Regions from separate parts of the Burkholderia contaminans genome, predicted to be linked through region 2. Evidence: riboswitches for the same ligand, from Rfam matches in the RefSeq annotation. Region 2 holds a riboswitch; the other holds the start of a gene.
The links. A riboswitch is a leader RNA that binds a small molecule or an ion and turns the genes downstream of it on or off. The one in region 2 is predicted to bind manganese.

Region 1 (7,406 bases), on a different replicon from region 2:
ATCGAACCGGCGCAGCGCGACGCACTGTACGCGCGCCTAGACGCGTACTGGCAGGCCGCGTGACGGCCGGCATCGAGGAACGCTGGACAGATGAAACACGGCAACGGCATCCGCTTCGCGACCACCGGCCCGGCCTTGCGCCGGGACTATCGCGTGCGTGAGCGCGCGGCGACGGCGCTGTTCGTCGTCGCTCGCGCGTGCCTGCCGTCGCGATTTGCCGTTTCGCTCAAGGCCGCATCGGTCGTGAGCGCAACGGCTGCGAGGCCCGCCGGCAACCACTCGCGGGCGGCTTCGGCCGCCACGTTCGCCCGCGCAATCGCATCCGGTCGTGCCGCACGCAGCGTGCCGCACCCGCTCGCCAGGCGCTGTCTTGCCGCCGTGCGGCGTCGCCCGTTTTCTTCTGTTCGCCTTACCTTGATGCAGGATCATTCGTCATGACGCAAACCGCTTTCCGTTCCCAGTTACTGACCTTCAACGGCGACCCGGCGCAATCGAGCCAGGCCGCGATCTACGAGACCGACGGCCTCCTGATCGTCGACGACGGCAAGGTCGTCGCGGCCGGCCCGTACGCGCAGCTCGCCGCGACGCTCGCGCGCGACGCGATCGTCCATGAGCTGCGCGACAAGCTGATCGTGCCCGGCTTCATCGACACGCACATCCACTATCCGCAGACGGACATGATCGCGTCGCCGGCACCGGGCCTGCTGCCGTGGCTGGACAAGTACACGTTCCCGACCGAGCGCCAGTTCGGCGATCCCGAGCACGCGCGCGAAGTCGCCGACTTCTTCGTCGACGAACTGCTCGCCTGCGGCACGACGAGCGCGCTCGTCTACTGCACGGTGCACAAGCAGTCGGCCGATGCGCTGTTCGCGGCGAGCGACGCGCGCGACCTGCGGATGATCGCGGGCAAGGTGCTGATGGACCGCAACTGCCCCGAGTTCCTGCGCGATACCGCGCAATCAGGCTATGACGACAGCGCCGAGCTGATCGACCGCTGGCACGGCAAGGGGCGCCAGATGTACGCGCTCACGCCGCGCTTCGCGCCGACGTCGACCGAGGCGCAGCTCGAGGCGTGCGGCGAACTCGCACGCCGCCATCCGGACGTGTTCGTGCAGAGCCACGTCGCGGAAAACGTCGACGAGGTGAAATGGGTGGGCGAGCTGTTCCCCGGCCATCGCAGCTATCTCGACATCTACGACCGCTACGGGCTGCTGCGCCCGCGCGCGGTGTACGGCCACTGCATCCACCTCGACGACGAGGACCGCCGCCGGATGGCCGAGACGCGAACCGTCGTCGCGCACTGCCCGACGTCGAACTTCTTCCTCGGCAGCGGGCTGTTCGATTTCGACAAGGCCGGCGAATACGACGTGCCCGTCACGCTCGCGACCGACGTCGGCGGCGGCACGTCGTTCTCGATGCTGCAGACGATGAACGAAGCGCACAAGGTCGCGCGGCTGTCGGGCCACCACCTGACCGCGACGCGGATGTTCTGGCTCGCAACGGCCGGCGCCGCGCAGGCGCTCGACCTCGCCGACACGGTCGGCACGCTCGCACCGCGTACCGAAGCCGACTTCGTCGTGCTCGATCCGCAAGCCACGCCGCTGCTCGCACGCCGCACGAAGCGTGCGGATTCGCTCGAGGAACTGCTGTTCGCGTTCGCGCTGCTCGGCGACGACCGCGCGGTGTACCGCACCTATGCGGCCGGCCAACTCGTCCACGAGCGCGGCGCGGCACCCCGCCCCGCCGCGTAACGACCTGCCGGGGTGCGCCCCGGCACGTGCGGGCATCCACCGCCGCGCGCGCCGGGCCGCCGAGCTTGCCATGCGCCGATCCCGCCCCGACTCGGGGCGTAGCGCCCGCCAACCGCTTTCCCGCGCGTAACGCGCCGTGCTAGAATTCGCCGCTCATTGGGGAGTAGCCGCTCCGCTCGATGTCCCGCGCCCCCGGCGCGCATCGTGACGGAGGCGTCCGTCAACAGACTTGGCCATACGGCCATGGCGGACGCAGCCACCTAGGCCTGGCGAGACCGATGGTTCACAGCGCGCCGCATCAGGGCCCGGCGCGCGGTGGATCGTCGCTCGCACGCACAACATCGGCCCGTGGAACCCCATACGTGTCCCAAGCCTTCCTGATCTCCACCGGCGCCGTCGCCCTCGCTGAAATCGGCGACAAGACCCAACTGCTTTCCCTCGTACTGGCCGCGCGCTATCGCAAGCCGGTGCCGATCATTCTCGGCGTGCTCGTCGCGACGCTCGTGAACCACGGTTTCGCCGGCGCGCTCGGCGAATGGCTCGGCGCGCTCGTCACGCCGTCGATCATGCGCTGGGCGCTCGCATTCTCGTTCATCGCGATGGGGTTGTGGATCCTCGTGCCGGACAAGCTCGATGCCGACGAAGCCAATGCCAACCGCTCGCGGCTGGGCGTGTTCGGTGCGACCCTCGTCGCATTCTTCCTCGCGGAAATGGGCGACAAGACGCAGATCGCGACCGTCGCGCTCGCCGCGCGCTTCCAGGACTACATCGGTGTCGTGGCCGGCACGACGTTCGGGATGATGCTCGCGAACGTGCCCGCGATCCTGCTCGGCGACCGCTTCGCGCACCGCCTGCCGACGAAGCTCGTGCACGCGATCGCGGCCGTGCTGTTCGTCGTGCTCGGCGCGCTGGCGCTGCTGGGTATCGGGGTCTGACGGAAGGGCATGGCCGGCGCGGCCGGACGGCCGCGCCGAGAGGGATACCGCGTTACTTCGCGGCGGCAGCACCCGAGGCGGGCGCCGCCGGCACCGCGCGCTCGTTGGCAGCCGGCGCCGCCGAGCCGCCGCGCTTGTCGACCGGCAGCCGGACCGAGCGAACCGCGCCGTTGGACAGCGGGAAATCAGCGAGCGCGCTGCGCGCGAGGAACGGCATCGCGTACAGCAGCGTGCCGTTGTCGCCGGTCGTGCGCGCGGACACGTTGTACACCTCCTTGCCCGTCGCGCGCTCGGTGATGCGGATGCCAAGCGTGTAGTCGAACACCTGGTATGTCTGCGCGACGTAGCCGGCCGGCATCGGCCCCCAGGGACCCCACGGGCCCCACGGCCCGCGCCGCCAGTACGGCCCGGGCGCGAACCACGGATCGTAATAGACCGGCTGCGGTACCGTCACGAGATCGCTGCCGACCGCATAGGTCAGCCCGACGAGGTACCGCGCCTGCGCCTGCGGCACCTGCCGGAACGCATACGTCGACAGCTCGTTCGCGACGATCGGCTCGTAGGTCGACTGCTCGATGCTGTTCTTCTGCGCGTCGGTGCGCGTGAACGCATAGGTGCGTGTCGCGTCGCTGCCGCTCCAGTCGGAGAAGGCCGTGACCTGGGTCGTCACGTAGCTGGTACAGCCGGTCAGCAGCGCCACGCACAGCGCCGCCGCCCAGCCCGCACCGCGTTGAATCCATTCGCGTTTCATGTTGATCCTCTTCGATCCGTCACCCGTTCGTCGCACCGCGCGAACCGTAACGGGATGCCGATAATACGCGGACTCCCGGAACCGGTAAAAAGTTCGGCCGGCACGCGGCCGCCAGCCTTTGTACAATGGCCCGGTTCGCCCGGCCCGTGCCACGGGCCCGTCCCCTACTCCACCGATCTCGACGACCATGTCCGACAACGCCTCTTCCACCGTGATCCGCCGCGCCGACTACACGCCGCCGGCCTTCCTCATCGATTCCGTCGCGCTCGAATTCGATCTCGCGCCGGCCCGCACGATCGTCAGGAACACGATGCGCGTGCGCCGCAATCCGGACGCCGCGCCCGCGCCGCACCTGGAGTTGATGGGCGAAGCGCTCGAATTCCTCGGCGCGCACCTGGACGGCGCGCCGCATGGCGCCGTGCGCACGCACGAGCACGGGCTGACCGTCGAGAATGTTCCCGAGGCCTTCGAGCTGACGCTCGAAAGCGCATGCGCACCCGACCAGAATACGACGCTGTCGGGCCTTTATGTGTCGAGCAGCAACTTCTTCACGCAGTGCGAAGCCGAAGGTTTCCGCCGCATCACCTACTTCCTCGACCGCCCGGACGTGATGGCGTCGTACACGGTGACGCTGCGCGCCGACAAGGCCGGGTACCCGGTGCTGCTGTCGAACGGCAACCTCGTCGATTCCGGCGACCTGCCCGACGGCCGCCACTTCGCGAGATGGGAAGACCCGTTCCGCAAGCCGAGCTACCTGTTCGCGCTGGTCGCGGGCAAGCTCGTCGCGATCGAGGAAACGATCACGACCGGCTCAGGCAAGGAAAAGCTGCTGCAGGTGTGGGTCGAGCCGGCCGACCTCGACAAGACGCGTCATGCGATGGATTCGCTGATCCACTCGATCCGCTGGGACGAGAAGCGCTTCGGCCTCGAGCTCGATCTCGACCGCTTCATGATCGTCGCGGTGGGCGACTTCAACATGGGCGCGATGGAGAACAAGGGGCTCAACATCTTCAACACGAAGTACGTGCTGGCGAACCCCGAGACCGCGACCGACACCGACTTCGCGAACATCGAATCGGTGGTCGGACACGAGTACTTCCACAACTGGACCGGCAACCGCGTGACCTGCCGCGACTGGTTCCAGCTGAGCCTGAAGGAAGGCCTGACGGTGTTCCGCGATCAGGAATTCTCGGCCGACATGGCCGCGGGCGACGACGTCGAATCGGCGGCCCGCGCGGTCAAGCGCATCGAGGACGTGCGCGTGCTGCGCCAGCTGCAGTTCGCCGAGGATGCGGGCCCGATGGCGCACCCGGTGCGCCCGGAAAGCTACGTCGAGATCAACAACTTCTACACGATGACCGTCTACGAGAAAGGCTCGGAAGTCGTGCGGATGTACCAGACGCTGTTCGGCCGCGACGGCTTCCGCAAGGGGATGGACCTGTACTTCAAGCGCCACGACGGACACGCCGTGACCTGCGACGACTTCCGTCACGCAATGGCCGACGCGAACGGGCGCGACCTCGCGCAGTTCGAGCGCTGGTACAGCCAAGCGGGCACGCCGCGCGTGTCGGTGCGCACCGCGTACGACGCGGCCGCGCGCCGTTATACGGTCACGCTCGCGCAGGGCTACGGCGACGGGTCGCCGGCCGCGCGCGAAACGCAGCAGGGGCCGCTACTGATTCCGTTCGCGATCGGCCTGATCGGCCGCGACGGCCGCGACCTGCCGCTGCGTCTCGACGGCGAAGCCGCCGCCGCAGGCACGACGCGCGTGCTCGACTTCACCGACACCGAGCAGACCTTTACGTTCGTCGACGTGCCGGAACACCCGCTGCCGTCGCTGCTGCGCAACTTCTCGTCGCCGGTGATCGTCGAGTACGACTACAGCGACGACGACCTCGCGTTCCTGCTTGCGCACGACAGCGATCCGTTCAACCGCTGGGAGGCCGGCCAGCGCCTCGCGACGCGCGCACTGCTGACACTCGCCGCGCGTGCGGCCGCGAACGAGCCGCTCACGCTCGGCGAGAACTTCGTCGCCGCGTTCCGCCGCGTGCTGACCGACGCGACGCTGTCGCCGGCGTTCCGCGAACTCGCGCTGACGCTGCCGTCGGAAACCTACCTCGCCGACCAGATGGCGGAAGCCGATCCGGCCGCCGTGCATCGCGCGCGCCAGTTCGTGCGCCGCCGGCTCGCCACCGCGCTGCGCGCGGAATGGCTCGCCGCCTACGAGCAGCACCAGACGCCCGGCGCCTACGAACCGACGCCGGAGGCCTCCGGCCGCCGCGCGCTGAAGAACCTCGCGCTCGCGTATCTCGCCGAGCTCGAGGATCCGGCCGATGCGGTGCGCCTCGCGACCGCGCAATACGACGCGGCGAACAACATGACCGATCGCGCGGCTGCGCTCGGCGCGCTGCTGTCCGCCGCGGCCGCCGGCGCGACCGAACCGGCCGAGCACGCACTCGACGATTTCTACCGCCGCTTCGAGAAGGAAGCGCTCGTGATCGACAAGTGGTTCGCGATGCAGGCCGCGCAACGCGGTACGCCCGCGCAGCCGACGCTCGCGAAAGTGCGCAAGCTGCTCGCGCATCCGGCGTTCAACCTGAAGAATCCGAACCGCGCCCGCTCGCTGATCTTCAGCTTCTGCGCGGCCAACCCCGCGCAATTCCACGCGGCGGACGGCTCGGGTTACGCGTTCTGGGCCGAACAGGTGCTCGCGCTCGATGCGATCAACCCGCAGGTTGCCGCGCGCCTCGCGCGCTCGCTGGAACTGTGGCGCCGCTTCACGCCGGCACTGCGCGACCGGATGCGCGAAGCGCTCGAGCAGGTTGCCGCCGGCGCGAAATCGCGCGACGTGCGCGAGATCGTCGAGAAGGCACTCGCGTAACGCGATCGCCCGCATCGCGCCTGCGCGATACAGCCGGTGCCGCCCGTCGCGGCACCGGCTTTTTTATTGTGTGAAGACTCCCGGAACCGCGCGCAATCGCAGGGTCCGATCACACCGCCTGCCGTTGCCGCGAAGCGTGTCGCGCCGGTTTCCCCCACCGGAAAGCGGGCCGGTCCGGCTGCCCAGCCGTGTAACCGGACGAAAAAACCCGGCGGCACGGAAGGCGCGACGGGTAAAATTGCGGCCATTCAAGGATTCTTTGGCCTTCTGGAGTCTGTCATGTCCATTGCCCGCCGCACCACGCTGTCGAAGTTCCTGATCGAACAGCAACGTGAGACCAACAACCTCCCCGCCGACCTGCGCCTGCTGATCGAAGTCGTCGCACGCGCGTGCAAGGCGATCAGCTACAACGTGTCGAAGGGCGCGCTCGGCGAAGCGCTCGGCACCGCCGGCAGCGAGAACGTCCAGGGCGAAGTGCAGAAGAAGCTCGACATCCTGTCGAACGAAATCCTGCTCGACGCGAACGAATGGGGCGGCAACCTCGCCGCGATGGCATCGGAAGAAATGGAAACGTTCTTCCCGATCCCCGCGAACTACCCGCGCGGCGAGTACCTGCTCGTGTTCGATCCGCTCGACGGCTCGTCGAACATCGACGTGAACGTGTCGATCGGCACGATCTTCTCGGTGCTGCGCTGCCCGGACGGCAAGCAGGCCACCGAGGAATCGTTCCTGCAGCCCGGCACGCAGCAGGTTGCGGCCGGTTACGCCGTGTACGGCCCGCAGACGGTGTTCGTGCTGACGACCGGCAACGGCGTGAACTGCTTCACGCTCGACCGCGAAGTCGGCTCGTGGGTGCTCACGCAGAGCAACATGCAGATCCCGGCCGACACGCGCGAATACGCGATCAACGCATCGAACGCGCGCCACTGGTACGACCCGGTCAAGCGCTATATCGACGAACTGAACGCCGGCAAGAACGGCCCGCGCGGCGACAACTTCAACATGCGCTGGATCGCATCGATGGTGGCCGACGTGCACCGGATCCTGAACCGCGGCGGCATCTTCATGTACCCGGCCGACAAGCGCAC
Region 2 (7,406 bases):
CCGCCGACAAGGCGAGCGAACTGCTGCAGCAGACCGACCGGCTGATCAAGACCGTGCCCGAGGTCGACACGGTGTTCGGCAAATCGGGCCGCGCCGATACCGCGACCGATCCCGCGCCGCTCGAGATGTTCGAGACGACGATCCGGTTCAAGCCGCGCAGCGCATGGCGGCCCGGCATGACGCCGGAGAAGCTCGTCGACGAACTCGATCGCGCGGTGAAAGTGCCGGGGCTGTCGAACGTACGGGTGCCGCCGATCCGCAACCGGCTCGACATGCTGTCCACCGGGATCAAGACGCCCGTCGGCGTGAAGATTTCCGGGCCGGACCTGGCCGGGATCGACGCGATCGCGAAGCAGGTCGAGGCCGCGGTGAAGCCCGTGCCGGGCGTGACGTCCGCGCTCGCGGAGCGGCTGAACGGCGGCCGCTACATCGACGTCGACATCGACCGGCTCGCCGCCGCGCGCTACGGGCTGTCGGTGGCCGACGTCCAGTCGGTCGTGTCGACGGCGATCGGCGGCGACGATGTCGGCGAGGTGATCGCGGGGCGTGAGCGCTTTCCGATCAACGTCCGCTACCCGCGCGAGGTGCGCGATTCGGTCGAGAACCTGCGGCAACTGCCGGTCGTCACCGCGCGCGGCGCGCAGATCCGCCTGGGCGACGTCGCGCGCATCGCGATCGCCGACGGCCCGCCGATGATCCGCAGCGAGAACGCGCGACTGTCCGGCTACGTGTACGTCGACCTCCGCGGCACCGATCTGCAGAGCGCCGTGCGCGCGATGCAGCAGGCCGTCGCGCGGCAGGTTGCGTTGCCGCCCGGCTATTCGATCGCGTGGTCGGGGCAGTTCGAGTATCTCGAGCGTGCGGCGGCCAAGCTGCGCACCGTCGTGCCGGTGACGCTCGTCGTGATCTTCGTGCTGCTGTTCCTCACGTTCGGCTCGGCGGCCGATGCATTGCTGCTGATGTCGACGGTGCCGTTCGCGCTGGTCGGCGGCTTCTGGCTCGTGTGGGCGCTCGGCCATGCGGTGTCCGTCGCGACATCGGTGGGCTTCATCGCGCTGGCCGGCGTGGCCGCCGAGTTCGGCGTCGTGATGCTGCTGTACCTGAAGGGCGCGCTGCAGCGCCGGCTCGACGCCGGCGAACCGCTGACCGATGCGCTGCTGCTCGACGCGATCCGCGAAGGCGCGGTGCTGCGCGTGCGGCCCAAGGCGATGACGGTCGCCGTCGTGCTCGCCGGCCTCGTGCCGATCATGGTCGGGCACGGCGCCGGTTCCGAGGTGATGCAGCGCATCGCCGCGCCGATGGTCGGCGGCATGGTCACCGCGCCGCTGCTGTCGATGTTCGTCATTCCCGCCGCATGGCTCCTGCTGCAGCGCCGTCGTGCGCGAAGCGCGGGTCATGGATGGCATTCCGAAGCAGTTCCCCACGGCACGCACGTGCCATCCCCCCCAACCGGAGAAACCCGATGAAGAAACTGATTACCGTTACCGTTGCTGCCGCCGTTCTTGCTGGCGGCACGTTCGTCACCCCCGCCTTTGCTGCCGGCGACATGGCCGGCATGGACATGTCCGGCATGAAGATGTCGTCAGGCGGGGCAACCGAATCGAGTGCCGCGCTGACCGACGCCGAAGTGAAGAAGGTCGATGCCGCGAGCGGCAAGATCACGCTGAAGCACGGCGCGCTCGAGAACGTCGGGATGCCGCCGATGACGATGGCGTTCAAGGCGAAGGACGCAGCGATGCTCGAGCACGCGCATGCGGGCGACAAGGTCAAGGTGCGGATCGAGAAGGTCGACGGCACGCTGACGATCGTCAAGCTGGTGAAGGCGTCCTGACCTGACGATGTGCCGGTGCGTCGCCTGTCCGTGAGGCGGGCGGCTGCACCGGCGCCAGGCGTGCGGGGCCGGAGGCGGTTATATTTCAACGATACTTGAAATGTTGAAATGAAGCCGCTATCCTTCGCGCCATGGACTCCAATCTCGTCGTGCGCGCCCTGGGCGCGCTTGCGCATGAAGCGCGCCTGGCCATTTTTCGTGCGCTGGTCGTGGCCGGGCCCGAAGGGCTGCCGGCCGGCGCGATCGCCCAGCAGATCGGGCTGTCGCCATCGAGCCTGTCGTTTCATCTGAAGGATCTGGCGCACGCCGACCTGGTCACCGCGCGCCAGGACGGCCGGTTCATCTATTACGCGGCGAATTTCGAATCGATGAGCGGGCTCATACGGTTCCTGACCGAGAACTGCTGCGCCGGCGCGGCCTGCGGCGTACCGGCAGCACCCGACTGTTGCGGAGGCGGCGCATGACCGGCTCGAACATTGCGCGGCCGCCGGCCGTGGCGGCCCCGCCCGCCATCGGTTTCTTCGAGCGCTACCTGAGCGTGTGGGTCGCGCTGTGCATCGTGCTCGGCATCGCGCTGGGCCAGGCGCTGCCCGGGCTCTTTCAGCACATCGGCCGCATGGAATACGCGCAGGTCAACCTGCCCGTCGGGCTGTTGATCTGGGTGATGATCGTGCCGATGCTGGTCAAGGTCGATTTCGGCGCGTTGCACGAGGTTCGGCAGCACGTGCGGGGGATCGGCGTGACGCTCGTCGTGAACTGGCTCGTCAAGCCGTTTTCGATGGCGCTGCTCGGCTGGCTGTTCATCCGGCAGCTATTTGCGCCGATGCTGCCCGCCGACCAGATCGACAGCTATATCGCCGGCCTGATCCTGCTGGCCGCCGCGCCGTGCACGGCGATGGTGTTCGTGTGGAGCCGGCTGACGGGCGGCGATCCGCTGTTCACGTTGTCGCAGGTCGCGCTGAACGACAGCATCATGGTGATCGCGTTCGCGCCGCTGGTCGGCCTGTTGCTGGGGATGTCCGCCATCACGGTGCCGTGGGCGACGCTGCTCACGTCGGTCGTGCTCTACATCGTCATCCCGGTGATTCTCGCGCAGGTGTGGCGCAGGCTGTTGCTCGCGAAGGGGCCGGCGGCGTTCGACCGCGCGATGGCGAAGATCGGCCCGTGGTCCATCGCCGCGCTGCTGGCCACGCTGGTGCTGCTGTTCGCGTTCCAGGGCGAGGCGATCCTGAAGCAGCCGCTGGTGATCGCGCTGCTCGCGGTGCCGATCCTGATCCAGGTGTTCTTCAACGCAGCGCTCGCGTACGGGCTCAATCGCCTCGTCGGCGAGAAGCACAGCATCGCGTGTCCGTCGGCGCTGATCGGCGCGTCCAATTTCTTCGAGCTGGCCGTGGCCGCCGCGATCAGCCTGTTCGGCTTCCACTCCGGCGCCGCGCTCGCGACCGTCGTCGGCGTGCTCATCGAAGTGCCGGTGATGCTGCTCGTCGTGCGCGTCGTCAACCGCTCGAAGGGCTGGTACGAGTGCGCGTGAAATCATTCAGGAATCCGGAAATGACCGACATCACGATCTATCACAACCCCGATTGCGGCACGTCGCGCAACACGCTGGCGATGATTCGCAACTCGGGCGTCGAGCCGCGCGTCGTGCTTTACCTCGAAACGCCGCCGAGCCACGCAGCGCTGCGCGCGCTGATCGCGGCGATGGGCGTGCCGGTGCGCGACGTGCTGCGTCGCAAGGGGACACCCTATGACGCACTCGATCTCGACAATCCGAAATGGAGCGACGACGACCTGATCGGCTTCATGGTCGCTCACCCGATCCTGATCAATCGCCCGATCGTCGTCACGCCGCTCGGCACGCGGCTGTGCCGCCCGTCCGAGCAGGTGCTCGATATCCTGCCCGATCCGCAGCAAGGGCAGTTTGCGAAGGAAGACGGCGAAATCGTGATCGATGCGGAGGGCCGGCGTGTCTGAGCGATTGAACGATCTGCCGCAACTCGATGCCGCGCTCTTTCATGTGCCGGACGCGAGCCGGCTGCAGCCCGCGCAGCCGTCGACCCATCCGCCTCGAATCGTCCTGCTCTACGGGTCATTGCGTACGCGCTCGTTCAGCCGGTTGCTGGTCGAGGAAGCGGCGCGGTTGCTGGCGGCGATGGGCGCCGAAACAAGGATCTTCAATCCGGCCGGCTTGCCGCTGCCCGACGATGCGCCCGACGACCACCCGAAGGTGGCCGAGTTGCGCGAGCTCGTGCAATGGTCGGAGGGCATGGTGTGGTGCTCCCCCGAGCGGCACGGCGCGATGACCGGCGTGATGAAAGCGCAGATCGACTGGATTCCGTTGTCGGTCGGCGCGGTGCGGCCGACGCAAGGCAAGACGCTGGCGGTCATGCAGGTCAGCGGCGGATCGCAATCGTTCAACGCGGTCAACCAGATGCGCGTGCTCGGACGCTGGATGCGCATGCTGACCATCCCGAACCAGTCGTCCGTCGCGAAAGCGTTCATGGAATTCGGCGACGACGACCGGATGAAGCCGTCCGCGTATTTCGATCGCGTCGTCGACGTCATGGAGGAGCTGGTCAAGTTCACGCTGCTGACGCGCGACGTGGGCGCGTACCTGACGGACCGCTACAGCGAGCGCAAGGAAAGCGCCGAGCAACTGTCGCAGCGTGTGAACCAGGCGCGCATCTGAATCGCGTGCGGTCTGGCGGCGCGACGATGCTTCGTTCGCGCCGGGCAGCGGAATCATGCCCGGCGCGGCCGTCGAGCAAGCTCAGCGCGCCAGCGTCAGGACCAGATACCCCGCATACCCCGCGCCGTTCGCCAGCAACGCCCAGATCGCGAGCCCGCGCGTGCGTGCATTGACGCGCAGCCACGCCGCCGCCGCGAGCGTGATGATCACGCCGGTCAGCACTTCGGGGCGCGGCTCCCACGGCGTCAGCATGATGCCGATCGCCGGCAGCAGCGTGCCCTGGAACACCATCGCGCCGGTGATGTTGCCGAACGCGAGCGTGTCCTTCCTGCGGCGGATCCACAGCACGCTGTTGACCTTCTCCGGCAGTTCCGTCGCGATCGGCACGATGATCAGCGACAGCAGCAGCGCCGATACGCCGAGCACGTGCGACACGCCTTCCACGCCGTGAATGAAGCCCTTCGCCCCACCGACCAGCAGCGCGACGCCGAGGAGCAGTTGCAGCGCGATCGTCGCGAGGTTGGTCGGCACGCCCAGGCGCGACAGGAACATCGTGTGCGGCGCTTCGGTGCCGTGCCCGGCATCGACGAGCTGGTTCGACGCCCGGAACGTCATCACGACATACATCGCGTAGATACCGACCAGCATCGCCGCGAGCAGCGCGCGCACGGCCCAGTTCTGATGCGGGACGAACATCGCGGCGGTGGCCAGCGAAAACGCGGCGAGAAAGTAGTTCATGTCGCGCACGAAGCCCGTGCGCTCGGGCGCGATCGTGCCGCGCAGCCCGCGCGAGCGGATCACGGCGAGCGTCATCAGGAAGGTGGTGAGCGTCGCGAGCATCAGCGGTGCGCCGAGAATCGCGCCGACGCCGATCTCCTCGTTCACGGCCTGGTTCGCCGTGCCGCCGGCGAGCGCGAGCAGCGGCACCATCGTTTCGGGCAACGCGGTGCCGACGGCGGCGAACAGCGAACCGGTGACGCCTTCGGAAATCTTCAGGCGCTCGCCGAGATGTTCGAGTGCATTGGTGAAGACCTCGGCGGCGACGAGGATGACGACCAGCATGAACGCCAGTTCGAGGAACATGAAAGTCATGCGGCACCTCCGCAGGCATGGGCGCGGACGGCGGCGAAACGCGGGGAGAAGGCGGCGGGAAACATGGGGACTCCGTGGTCGGACGCTGACAAACCATGGCGCATCCGCCGACGTCCGACCAGGAACGACGCGATGCGCCCATGGTCTCGCCAGGCCGATCAGGCTGAACGCGCCACGGCCGCAGGCCGAGTGTGTTGACGCGTTCGCTTTCCGGGGACGGAAAGCAGGCTACTCCCCAAAGACGAAGGGCAGTCTAGACGAGCGGATGGCTTTCGACAAGCCTTCATCTCGAAAAAATATACCCCTCTCCCCTATAGGGGCAGCGCTCCGGATATATACTCCCCCTCCCTATCCAGGAGTCAGTCGGCGATGAGCCATACCGTTCGTGAAAAACAGAAGCTGCTGAACCGCGTGCGCCGCATCAAGGGCCAGGTCGAGGCGATCGAGCGCGCGCTCGGCGAAGAGCGCGGCTGCAACGAGGTGCTGCAATTGATCACGAGTTGTCGCGGTGCGATGAACGGGCTGCTGGCCGTCGTGCTGGAAGACCACATCCGCGAACACATGGTCGATGCACATGGGCCGGATGAGCACGAAGGCAGCGCGACCGAGCAGCTGATCGACGTGGTGCACAGCTATTTCAAGTAATCGGGGCGGAACATGAGCAATTTCATCGATGACGCGTTCGGCGCGGGGCACGACCATATCTTCCTCGGCGCCGCGCACGAGCAGAACGAGCGGCGGACGTGGATGGTGATCGGCCTGTGCTCGGCGATGATGGTGGTCGAGATCGTCGGCGGCACGCTGTTCGGGTCGCTCGCGCTCGTCGCCGACGGGCTGCACATGTCGACGCATGCGGGCGCGATGCTGATCGCCGCGCTGGCCTATACCTATGCACGCCGGCATGCCGACGATCCGCGCTTCGTGTTCGGCACCGGCAAGCTGGGCGACCTGGCCGGGTTCACGAGCGCAATCGTGCTCGCGATGATCGCGATCCTGATCGGCTACGAGGCCGTCGCGCGATTCCTGTCGCCGGTGCCGATCCATTTCGGCGAGGCGATTCCGATCGCGGTGCTCGGCCTCGGGGTCAACCTGGCGAGCGTGTGGCTGCTGAGCGGTGGACATCACGGGCACCATCACGGGCATCACCACGGGCATGACCACGGCCACGCGCACGACGATCACGCGGACGAAGCCATGCGGGTCTTCTCGCAAGCCGGCGCGTTCGACGTATCGGTGTTCGAGGACGGTGTGCCGCCGGTGTTCCGGATCGCGCCGGCAGCCGGCGAGTCGAGCGTCGACGGGGTTTCCGCATCGATCACGACCGTCCGTCCCGACCAGTCGCGACAGCATTTCACGATGGTTGCGCGGAACGGCTTCCTGGAATCGCGCGAGACCATTCCCGAGCCCCATGCGTTCGATGCGATCGTGACGCTGAACGGCAACGAGCACGCGCTGACGTTCGTCGAACACGATCATCACGAAGGCGTGCACGCCGCCGCGGCCCGCGATCACAACATCCGGTCCGCCTACGTTCACGTGATCGCCGATGCCGCCGTGTCGGTGCTGGCCATCGTCGGGCTGCTGCTCGCGCGTGCCTTCGGCTGGGTCTGGATGGATCCGCTCGCGGGCATCATCGGCGCACTCGTCATCGCGAACTGGGCGTACGGGCTGATGCGCGATACGGGCGGGATCCTGCTCGACGTCAACGTCGATCGCAAGCTGGCGGAGCGTGTACGTCACGCGATCGAGGCGCTCGGCGACAAGGTCAACGATCTTCACGTGTGGCGGGTCGGG

Region 1: linked by a shared signal. The riboswitch ahead of LXE91_RS09935 (TMEM165/GDT1 family protein) and the one ahead of LXE91_RS27090 (sodium:calcium antiporter) in region 2 are both predicted to bind manganese.

Annotation. Positions count from the first base shown of each region.
Region 1 covers NZ_CP090640.1:2,124,080-2,131,485, reverse strand. Annotated here, with positions in the region: gene LXE91_RS09950 (adenosine deaminase) at 1-63, shown strand, start outside; gene LXE91_RS09945 (hypothetical protein) at 91-438, shown strand; gene guaD (guanine deaminase) at 435-1,751, shown strand; yybP-ykoY riboswitch at 1,898-2,035, shown strand; gene LXE91_RS09935 (TMEM165/GDT1 family protein) at 2,114-2,686, shown strand; gene LXE91_RS09930 (DUF4136 domain-containing protein) at 2,739-3,437, opposite strand; gene pepN (aminopeptidase N) at 3,625-6,318, shown strand; gene LXE91_RS09920 (class 1 fructose-bisphosphatase) at 6,598-7,406, shown strand, end outside.
Region 2 covers NZ_CP090641.1:2,101,135-2,108,540, forward strand. Annotated here, with positions in the region: gene LXE91_RS27060 (efflux RND transporter permease subunit) at 1-1,466, shown strand, start outside; gene LXE91_RS27065 (copper-binding protein) at 1,463-1,831, shown strand; gene LXE91_RS27070 (ArsR/SmtB family transcription factor) at 1,963-2,295, shown strand; gene arsB (ACR3 family arsenite efflux transporter) at 2,292-3,362, shown strand; gene arsC (arsenate reductase (glutaredoxin)) at 3,383-3,805, shown strand; gene arsH (arsenical resistance protein ArsH) at 3,798-4,520, shown strand; gene LXE91_RS27090 (sodium:calcium antiporter) at 4,602-5,612, opposite strand; yybP-ykoY riboswitch at 5,686-5,861, opposite strand; gene LXE91_RS27095 (metal/formaldehyde-sensitive transcriptional repressor) at 5,982-6,257, shown strand; gene dmeF (CDF family Co(II)/Ni(II) efflux transporter DmeF) at 6,270-7,406, shown strand, end outside.